Regions from separate parts of the Comamonas sp. E6 genome, predicted to be linked through region 2. Evidence: riboswitches for the same ligand, from Rfam matches in the RefSeq annotation. Region 2 holds a riboswitch; the other holds the start of a gene.
The links. A riboswitch is a leader RNA that binds a small molecule or an ion and turns the genes downstream of it on or off. The one in region 2 is predicted to bind S-adenosylhomocysteine.
Positions count from the first base shown of each region.

Region 1: it holds a riboswitch for S-adenosylhomocysteine, as region 2 does, so the genes downstream of both, ahcY (adenosylhomocysteinase) here and metH (methionine synthase) in region 2, are expected to answer to the same signal.

Region 1 covers NZ_BBXH01000005.1:68,017-72,935, reverse strand. The annotation lists gene CSE6_RS01395 (TlyA family RNA methyltransferase) at 1-295, opposite strand, end outside; gene ahcY (adenosylhomocysteinase) at 573-2,003, opposite strand; S-adenosyl-L-homocysteine riboswitch at 2,079-2,175, opposite strand; gene CSE6_RS01385 (response regulator) at 2,194-2,901, opposite strand; gene CSE6_RS01380 (sensor histidine kinase KdpD) at 2,937-4,919, opposite strand, start outside.
Region 2 covers NZ_BBXH01000007.1:406,612-411,530, reverse strand. The annotation lists gene metH (methionine synthase) at 1-2,080, opposite strand, end outside; S-adenosyl-L-homocysteine riboswitch at 2,117-2,226, opposite strand; gene gltS (sodium/glutamate symporter) at 2,644-3,882, shown strand; gene CSE6_RS06140 (PACE efflux transporter) at 3,992-4,495, opposite strand; gene CSE6_RS06135 (LysR family transcriptional regulator) at 4,589-4,919, shown strand, end outside.

The sequences.
Region 1 (4,919 bases), on a different contig from region 2:
CGGTGAAGCCGCCCGTGCTCTGGCCTACGTCCAGACAGCGCAAGCCCTTGACGCTCAGGCCGGTCGCGGCCAGCGCGCCTTCGAGCTTGAGCCCGCCGCGCGAGATGTATTTGGCCTCGGCGGCGTCCAGCAGCTGCAGCTCGGCACCGGCAGGAATGTCATCGCCGTTCTTGGCCACTTTCTTCCATGGCGCCAGCGGCGTCAGGCGCCACTCCACACCCGAGGCAATCAGGCGCTGGGCCTGGGAACGGGTGGCAGCATGACCTGCTTCAACCAAAAAAACATCTGCGCGCATAGCGTCGCTTCCTTTGAAATCAACCGCAGCCATACGCTGCAGGCAAGATAATCTGTTTTTTTATAGCTGCCTGCGCTTACCCTGTCTTAATTTCAGACAGAAATTCATCTGAAATCAAGATACGACAAGCGCAAGAAGCTATCAAATAAATCAACACAGCCCCAATACTGGCGCACACCAAACAAGGGACAGCGAGCAAGAGCCGCCTCGCAGCGAGGCTGTCGTCCCCCTCCGGCGAAGCCAGAGAGGGGGAAGGCGCAAAGCGCCTAAGGGGGAGTTAATAGCGATACGTTTCAGGCTTGTAAGGGCCTTGCTTGCTCACGCCGATATAAGCGGCCTGCTCGTCGCTCAGTTCGGTCAGCATGGCGCCGACCTTCTTCAGGTGCAGGCGGGCGACCTTTTCGTCCAGGATCTTGGGCAGCACATAGACCTTGCCCACTTCGTAGGCGTCGGGGCGGGTGAACAGCTCGATCTGCGCCAGGGTCTGGTTGGCGAAGGAGTTGGACATCACGAAGCTGGGGTGGCCGGTGGCGCAGCCCAGGTTCACCAGACGGCCCTTGGCCAGCAGGGTGATCTTCTTGCCGTCGGGGAACTCGATCTGATCCACCTGGGGCTTCACTTCTTCCCACTTGTACTTCTCGATCGAAGCCACATCGATTTCGTTGTCGAAGTGACCGATGTTGCAGACGATGGCCTGATCCTTCATGGCAACCATGTGCTCGTGGCGGATGATGTCCTTGTTGCCGGTGGTGGTCACGAAGATATCGGCCTTGTCGGCAGCATATTCCATGGTCACGACCTTGTAGCCTTCCATGGCGGCCTGCAGGGCGTTGATGGGGTCGATCTCGGTCACCCAGACCTGGGCCGACAGTGCGCGCAGCGCCTGGGCCGAGCCCTTGCCCACGTCACCATAGCCGGCCACGCAAGCCACCTTGCCGGCGATCATCACGTCGGTGGCGCGCTTGATGCCGTCCACCAGCGATTCGCGGCAGCCGTACAGATTGTCGAACTTGGACTTGGTCACCGAGTCGTTGACGTTGATGGCGCGGAACAGCAGCGTGCCCTTGGCCGACATTTCGTTGAGGCGGTGCACGCCGGTGGTGGTCTCTTCGGTCACGCCCATGATCTGGGCCGACTTGCGGCTGTACCAGGTGGGATCCACGGCCAGCTTGGCCTTGATGGCGGCGAAGACGATGCGCTCTTCTTCCGAACCGGGGTTGGCCAGCACGGACAGGTCCTTCTCGGCGCGCTTGCCCAGGTGCATGAGCATGGTGGCGTCGCCGCCGTCGTCCAGGATCATGTTGGGGCCTTCGCCTTCGGTGCCGGCAGCGCCGAATTCAAAGATGGAGTGGGTGTAATTCCAGTAGTCTTCCAGCGACTCGCCCTTGATGGCGTAGACAGGCACGCCGGTTTCGGCGATGGCGGCAGCAGCGTGGTCCTGGGTCGAGAAGATGTTGCACGAGGCCCAGCGCACTTGCGCGCCCAGAGCCGTCAGCGTCTCGATCAGCACGGCGGTCTGGATGGTCATGTGCAGCGAGCCGGTGATGCGCGCACCCTTCAGGGGCTGGGCAGCGGCGAACTCCTCGCGCACGGCCATCAGACCAGGCATTTCGGTTTCGGCGATCCTGATTTCCTTGCGGCCCCAGGCAGCCAGGGAAATATCGGTAATGGCCGAATCAGCGGGGTTGAAGCGCACGGCAGCGTTCATGGTTTTCTCCAAATCTTGAATGAAAAACCACGTTCTGCAGCAGAGGGGGAATAAACCGGCTCACCGCACAGAAAGCGTGGGCGAGCGTCGTTGCGGGATGAAATCCGAGCCTCACGCCCCGCGCAGACCAGCTCATGGCTGGCTGGGGAACGCTGCAACGCTCCTCGGATGGACGGCGATTATAAAGGAATCAGCCTTCCAGTCCCACCAAGCGATAACCCACTTGCAACTCGGTTACCAGATGCCGGGGCTGGGCCGGATCGCTCTCTATCTTCTGGCGCAGATTGGCCATGTGCACGCGCAGATAGTGAGGACGGTCCAGATACTCCGCCCCCCAGACCTGCAGCAGCAACTGGCGATGCGTCAGCACCTTTCCATGGCCGGCAATCAGGGCCGCCAGCAGGCGGAACTCTATGGGCGTCAGGTGCACTGCCACTCCGTCGCGCCTGACATCGTGCGCCGCCAGATCCACCACCACCGCACCGAAACGCGCACAGCTGCCGGGCTTGTCTGACGCCGACGCCTGCTGGCGGCGGCGCAGCATCACGCGCAGCCTGGCCAGCAGCTCGGGCACGCCAAAGGGCTTGGTCAGGTAGTCGTCGGCACCGGCGTCCAGCGCCGCCACCTTCTCTTCTTCCCGCTCGCGCGCGGACAGAATCAGAATCGGCAACTGGCTCCAGGCGCGCAGCTCGGCAATCACGGTCTTGCCATCGGCATCGGGCAGGCCCAGGTCCAGCACCACGGCGTCGGGCTGGCGGCTGGCGGCCTCGATCAGGCCGCGCCTGGCGGTTTCTGACTCGAACACCTGCCAGCCTTCGTCCTCCAATGCCAGGCGCACAAAGCGGCGGATGCTGGCGTCGTCTTCAATCAGCAAAATGCGGGGTGCGGCGCTTGTCATGTTCGGATTTGCATGTGATGCACGGGATTGTCGGCTCATTCGTCCATGGCCGGCTGCTCGGGCACGGGCAGGTGTACGCTGAAAATGGTGCCCGGACCGGGATCTGCCTGTGCAACCCGCAATCTGCCGCCATGGGCTTGCACGATGCGCTGAGCCAGAGCCAGGCCGAGCCCCATGCCGAACACGGCACTCTCCGCCTGCCCACGCGTGAACGGCTCGAACAGTTGCTCGGCCGACAGATGCACGGGCAGACCCGGCCCTGCGTCCTGCACGCTCAGCACGCAGTCGCCGTCGGCCACGCTGGCTGCCACGGTGATCGTCGTGCCTTCGGGCGTGTACTTGATGGCGTTGTCCAGCAGATTGACCAGCACACGCTCCATCAGCACGGCATCGAGCTGCAGCAAGGGCAGATCGGCCGGCAGCGAGGTCTGCAGCACATGAGCGGCCAGTCGCTCGCGCATCTGCGCCAGCGCGCTGCCCACCAGTTCGTCCACCGGCAGCCATTCACGCTTGAGCTGCACGCCGCCTTGCTGCAGGCGCGCCATGGCCAGCAGGTTGTCCACCAGTTGCTGCAGCGCCTGTGCCTGATTGCGAATCTGCACCAGCATGTGGTGCGCCGGCCCCTGCGGCGCATGGGGCAAGGCCGCCTGGGCCGCGCCCAGGATGCCCGTCAGCGGCGTGCGCAGATCATGCGAGACGGCCGAGAGCAAGGTGTTGCGCATGCGTTCGCCCTCCATGGCGATCTGGGTCTGCTGCGCCACCTCCACAAAATGCACACGCTCCAATGCCAGGGCAATCTGGCTGGCACAGGCTTCAAGCAGACGGCGCTCCTCGGGCACTCGCAATCGTTGCGGCGCACGCAACTGTAGTACCAGCACGCCGCGCGAGCGCACGGGCGCCATCAGTGGCACATAAAGTGCCGGCGCAGCTGCCAGGGTATCGGTTCCATGGCCGGCCATCTGGCCATGCTCCATGCTCCAGCGACCCACGCTGGTGTCGATCTGAGCTTCGCTGCCAGGCGCCAGCTGCAGGCGCTCATCGGCATCGGGCACCAGCAGCCCGGTCTGGGCATCGAAAACGCCTGAAATCGTAGTCAGCGCGATCTGCGTGACCTGCTCCTGCGTCAGCGCACCCGACAGGTCACGCGCCAGCCTGGCCAGCGCGCCGGCCCGCCTTTCGCGCTCTGCTGCCACGCGCGCCTCGTGGCGCAGCCGCGCCGTCAGCTGGCCGCAGACCAGGGCCACACCCAGCATCAGGCTGAAGGTGAACAGGTATTGCGTATCGTTGACGCTGAAGGAGTTGCGCGGCGGCACAAAGTAGAAATCGAACAGCAGCACCGACAGCAGGGCCGCCCATGCTCCGGGGCCGCGTCCCCAGCGTACGGCGGACAGCACCACCACCAGCAGGAAAAGCATGACCACATTGGCCGGATCGAACACTCGCAGCAGCAGCTCCGCCACCGCTGTAGCGGCCAGGCAAGCCAGGGTCACACCCGCATAGCCCTTCCACGGAATGTTCTTTTCACGCGCCGCCGGCAATCGCAAGGTGCTCTCGTTCTTGCTTTGCTTGACGGACAGCAGCAGCACGTCCAGGCCTGGATCCAGCGCAGCGATCTGTTCGGACAGGCTGGGGGCACGCCAGCGCAGCCAGCGGCTCAAAGGTTCATGCACACGCGCCAGCACCAGATGACTGGCATTGCGCTCACGCGCAAAGTCCACCAGAGCCTGGGCCACATGGGCGCCGGGGATGGTGGCCGTGTCCGCGCCCAGACGCGCCGCCAGCGCCAGGGTCTTGAGCACTGCCTCCTGCGCTGCCCGAGGCCTATGCTGGCGCTCCGGCGCATCCACATAGACCACCACCCAGTCGGCCTCCAGCCTTCTCGCCAGGCGTGCCACCTGGCGCACCAGGGCATCGTCACCGGCACGGCCGCCCACGCCCACCAGCAGGCGCTCGCGCGTGGGCCAGACATCGCCGATGGAGCGCTCGCGGCGGTAGTCGCGCATGTCCTCATCGACACG
Region 2 (4,919 bases):
CGCGATTGGCGGGGAACAGGCCCATCACGCCATTGGCCTGCAGCCAGCGGCCGTCAATGATCTTCTGCAGCATGAGCTTGGCATCGGCCAACACCTTGCGCGCCTCCACGCCCACGACCTCATCGTCGAGGATGGCCGGGTAGGGACCCGCCAGATCCCAGGTCTGGAAGAACGGGCCCCAGTCGATGTACTGGGCAATTTCAGCCAGGTCGAAGTTCTTGAACACGCGGCGGCCCAGGGTGCGCGGCACCACAGGCGCATGGCCCACCACGGCGGCATTGGCTCTGGCCTGCTCCAGCGTCCACAGCGGCGTCTTCTTCTTGTTGGCATGCTGGGTGCGCACCTTGTCGTAGTCGGCGCTCAGCTCGTCCAGATAGGCCTGCTTGCCGTCGCCCAGCAGGCTCTGCGCCACGCTGACCGAGCGCGAGGCATCGGGCACATAGACCACAGGGCCGTCGTACTTGGGGGCAATCTTCACGGCCGTATGCACGCGCGAGCAGGTCGCGCCGCCGATCAGCAGCGGAATCTTCTTGATGCGGAAGTAGTCGTCCTTGTCCATCTCGCCGGCCACATACTGCATCTCTTCGAGGCTGGGAGTGATCAGTCCCGACAGGCCGATGATGTCCGCGCCCTCGGCCTTGGCACGCGCCAGGATCTCGTGGCAGGGCACCATCACGCCCATGTTGATGACTTCGAAGTTGTTGCACTGCAGGACCACGGTGACGATGTTCTTGCCGATGTCGTGCACATCGCCCTTGACGGTGGCGATGACGATCTTGCCCTTGCTGGTCACGTCCAGGCCCGCCGCTTCCTGCTGGCGCTTCTCTTCCTCGATATAGGGCACCAGGTGGGCCACGGCCTGCTTCATCACGCGCGCGGACTTGACCACCTGGGGCAGGAACATCTTGCCGGCGCCGAACAGGTCGCCGACGATATTCATGCCGTCCATGAGCGGGCCTTCGATCACGTGCAGCGGGCGACCGCCGCCCTGCACCACGATCTGCTGGTAGGCCTCTTCGGTGTCTTCGGTGATGAAGTCGGTGATGCCGTGCACCAAGGCGTGCGACAGACGCTCACCCACAGTCTTCGGTGCCTCGGGCGTGCCGCGCCACTCGAGCTTCTTGCTGTCGTCCTTGGCCGCGCCCTTGGCGCTGTCGGCGATCTCCAGCAGGCGCTCGGCCGCATCGGGGCGGCGGTTGAGCACCACATCCTCCACGCGTTCGCGCAGCTGGGGCTCCAGGTCATCGTACACACCGACCATGCCGGCATTGACGATGCCCATGTCCATGCCCGCCGCAATCGCGTGATAGAGGAACACCGTGTGGATGGCCTCGCGCACGGGGTCGTTGCCACGGAACGAGAACGAGACATTGGAGACGCCGCCAGAGACCTTGGCACCGGGCAGGTTCTGCTTGATCCAGCGTACGGCCTCGATGAAATCGACGCCGTAGTTGTTGTGCTCTTCGATGCCGGTGGCCACGGCAAAGATGTTGGGGTCGAAGATGATGTCCTCGGGCGGGAAGCCCACTTCGTCAACCAGAATGCGGTAGGCTCGTTCGCAGATCTCGATCTTGCGCGCAAAGGTGTCGGCCTGGCCTTTTTCGTCAAACGCCATCACCACGGCGGCAGCGCCATAGCGCTTGACCAGCTTGGCGTGCTTCTTGAACTCCTCGACGCCCTCCTTCATGGAGATCGAGTTGACGATGCCCTTGCCCTGCAGGCAGCGCAGACCGGCCTCGATCACGTCCCACTTGGAGCTGTCCACCATCACCGGCACCTTGGCGATATCGGGCTCGGAGGCAATCAGGTTCAGAAAGCGCACCATGGCGGCCTTGCTGTCCAGCATGGCCTCGTCCATGTTCACATCGATCACCTGGGCGCCGTTTTCCACCTGCTGGCGCGCCACGGCCAGAGCCTCTTCGTACTGCTCGTTGAGGATCAGGCGCGCAAAGGCCTTGGAGCCGGTGACGTTGGTGCGCTCGCCCACGTTGACGAACAGCGTCTCATCGCCGATGAAGACGGGCTCCAGGCCCGACAGGCGCATGGGAGGAATGGCAGTGGAAGGGGTAGCAGCGGACATCAGCTCACCTGTGTGAAAACCAGAAACAGAATCGAAAACAGGTGAGCGCCGTTGTGAGTGCCAGCAGATCGTCAACCTGATCTGCGACCCCGAGCCTGACGGGTCAAACATCTCTGGGATGACCGGCTGCAGCGCTCCTCGGGGTGAAGCCCGTCATTCTACGGCGAGGGCGGGCAATCGGGGCTTCAAGGCGCTTTGCCCCGCAGCTGTGCAGGATAGCTCTTTGCGAACGGCTATAGCAGATTCGACTTTCCACACCCCAAAAACAGGAGCAGGGCAAAAGGTAATTTCGCAAAACACGAATGCAACCATCTCATTTCAAGCATATTCCCGGCATGGTGCGCATCCGCAAGGAATGGCGCACATCGCTTTCCTGCTCTCAGGCAGCCCGGCACCGACGGGGCCGCCTGCCATGAGTGGACAAGCACCTACAGCCCCTATCTTTGAGTCTTTGGCACCATCGACAGCAAATGTCTGGTCCATGTGCTCAGCCGTGCACAGCCGATTGCCAGCCATGACCAGGCAGGCCATTCAGCCCTCGCATGGAACACCCAGGAGATCCTATGAACGTGACCTTCGGCGCGTACTACACCCTCATCATGGCCGTGCTTGTGCTCATGCTTGGCAAGCTCATGACAAGACATATCCGCTTTCTGCGCGACTTCAATATTCCCGAGCCTGTCTCCGGCGGCCTGGTCGTGGCGGCCATCATCTTCATGCTGCATCAGACCACGGGACTGGCGCTGAGCTTCGAGGGCAGTCTGCAGTCGGCTTTCATGCTGGTGTTCTTCTCGTCCATCGGCCTGAGTGCGAACTTCGCGAAGCTGCGTGAGGGCGGCTCTGCGCTGTTCATCTTCCTGGGCGTGATTGCCGTCTTCATCATGATGCAGAACATCGTGGGCGTAAGCCTGGCCACCGTGCTGGGACTGGACCCGTTGATCGGCCTGGTCGCAGGCTCCATCACACTGGTAGGCGGCCACGGAACGGCCGGAGCCTGGGGCTCGGTGCTGGAAAACCAATACGGTCTCACGGGAGCCACCACCCTGGGCATTGCCTGCGCCACTTTCGGCTTGGTCATCGGCGGCCTGCTGGGTGGACCGCTGGCCAAGCGGCTGATCACGCGCCATCAGCTGGCCCAGCCGCTGACCGAGTCCGAGCAACTGCGCGCCGATGCTCCCACGGTGAGCGAAGGCAGCGAGGTCGCCAACTTCGAGTCACCCAACAAGGCCCCGCGCCTGATCACGGCTGATGCTGCAGTGGAAACACTGGCCCTCTTCGCTGGCTGCCTGGCCTTTGCCGAATTCATGACCGGCCTGACCAAGGGCACGGCCATCCAGCTGCCTACTTTTGTCTGGGCGCTGGGGGGCGGTGTGGTCATCCGCAACGTGCTGGACTATATGTTCGGCTTCAAGGTGTTTGACCGCGCCATCGATGTCTTCGGCAATGCCGCGCTATCCATCTATCTGGCTATTGCCCTGCTGTCGCTCAAGCTGTGGGAGTTGACCGACCTGGCCGGCCCGTTGATGGTCATCCTGGCCGCACAAGCCATCGTCATGACGCTGTATGCCGCATTTGTGACCTTCCGCATCATGGGCAAGAACTATGACGCCGCCGTGCTGGCTGCCGGCCACTGCGGTTTCGGCATGGGCGCCACACCCACGGCCGTTGCCAATATGCAGGCCATCACCAACCAGTACGGCCCGTCGCACAAGGCCTTTCTGATCGTGCCTCTGGTCGGAGCCTTCTTCATCGACATCATCAACGCCTTTGTGCTGCAGGCCATGATCAGCATCGTTCGCTGATCGCAGCTTGCGCCCACAAAAAAGGCGTGTTCCTGTCAAACAGGAACACGCCTTTTTTCATAGCTATTCACGCTTTATGGAAAAGCGCCAGAGACATATCTGACTCAGGTCATGCAGCCACGGCCTGGGCCGAAGCCGGCAAGCCGAAGATGCGGTCAAAGGCCCAGTTGAAGGCAAAGGTGTAGACCATGAAGAACACCAGCAGGCCGGCTTCCATCACTGCAGCTTCCCACAGCGAGATGCCGAACCACCAGGCCATCAGCGGGATCAGCATGGCGGCGATGCCGCCTTCGAAACCGATGGCGTGCACCACGCGGCGCATCAGGGAGCGGCCCTTGACGCTCTGGCGCGATTCCCATTTTTCGAACAGGTGGTTGAAGCTCAGATTCCAGCAGATCGCGATCACCGAGGCAGCCACGGCCATGACGCCGGAATCGCTGGCCTTCTGGCCGATGGCCATGAAGATCAGGCTGGAGACGATGATGGCAATGATTTCGTACAGACCCACATAGAGGATGCGACGTTTGGGTCCTTGAAGGCCCTTGGCCTTGGCGGGGGTGGCAAAAGCGGCGGTATTTTTGAGAGAAACGGCAGAGGAAGAAGCGGATGCCATCGCTGAGGCTTGTTGAGACATGGGCTGCAGTGTATGTTCTATAAATTGAAGATAAAAGTCAGTTCCTTTCAGTTTTTCTGACAGATCGACACCATGCCCTTTAGCGCCGACCAGGTTCCGCTGTTTCTTGCCGTGCTCGATGCCGGCTCTTTCTCAGCGGCTGCACGCAAGCTGGGGCGTGTGCCCTCGGCCGTCAGCATGGCCATTGCCCAGTTGGAGGCAGAGCTGGACCTGCAGCTGTTTGACCGCAGCGGACGCGAGCCCGTGCCCAGCGCCGCCGCCCGCGCGCTCGAGCCGCAGGCACGCCTGCTGGCCGAGCAGTTGCAGTTGCTGAACTGGCAGGCTCAGGCGCTGCATGCCGGGCTGGAGGAAAGGCTGACGCTGGCCATCGCCCCCGAACTGCTGGCCACGCACTGGAGCGAAC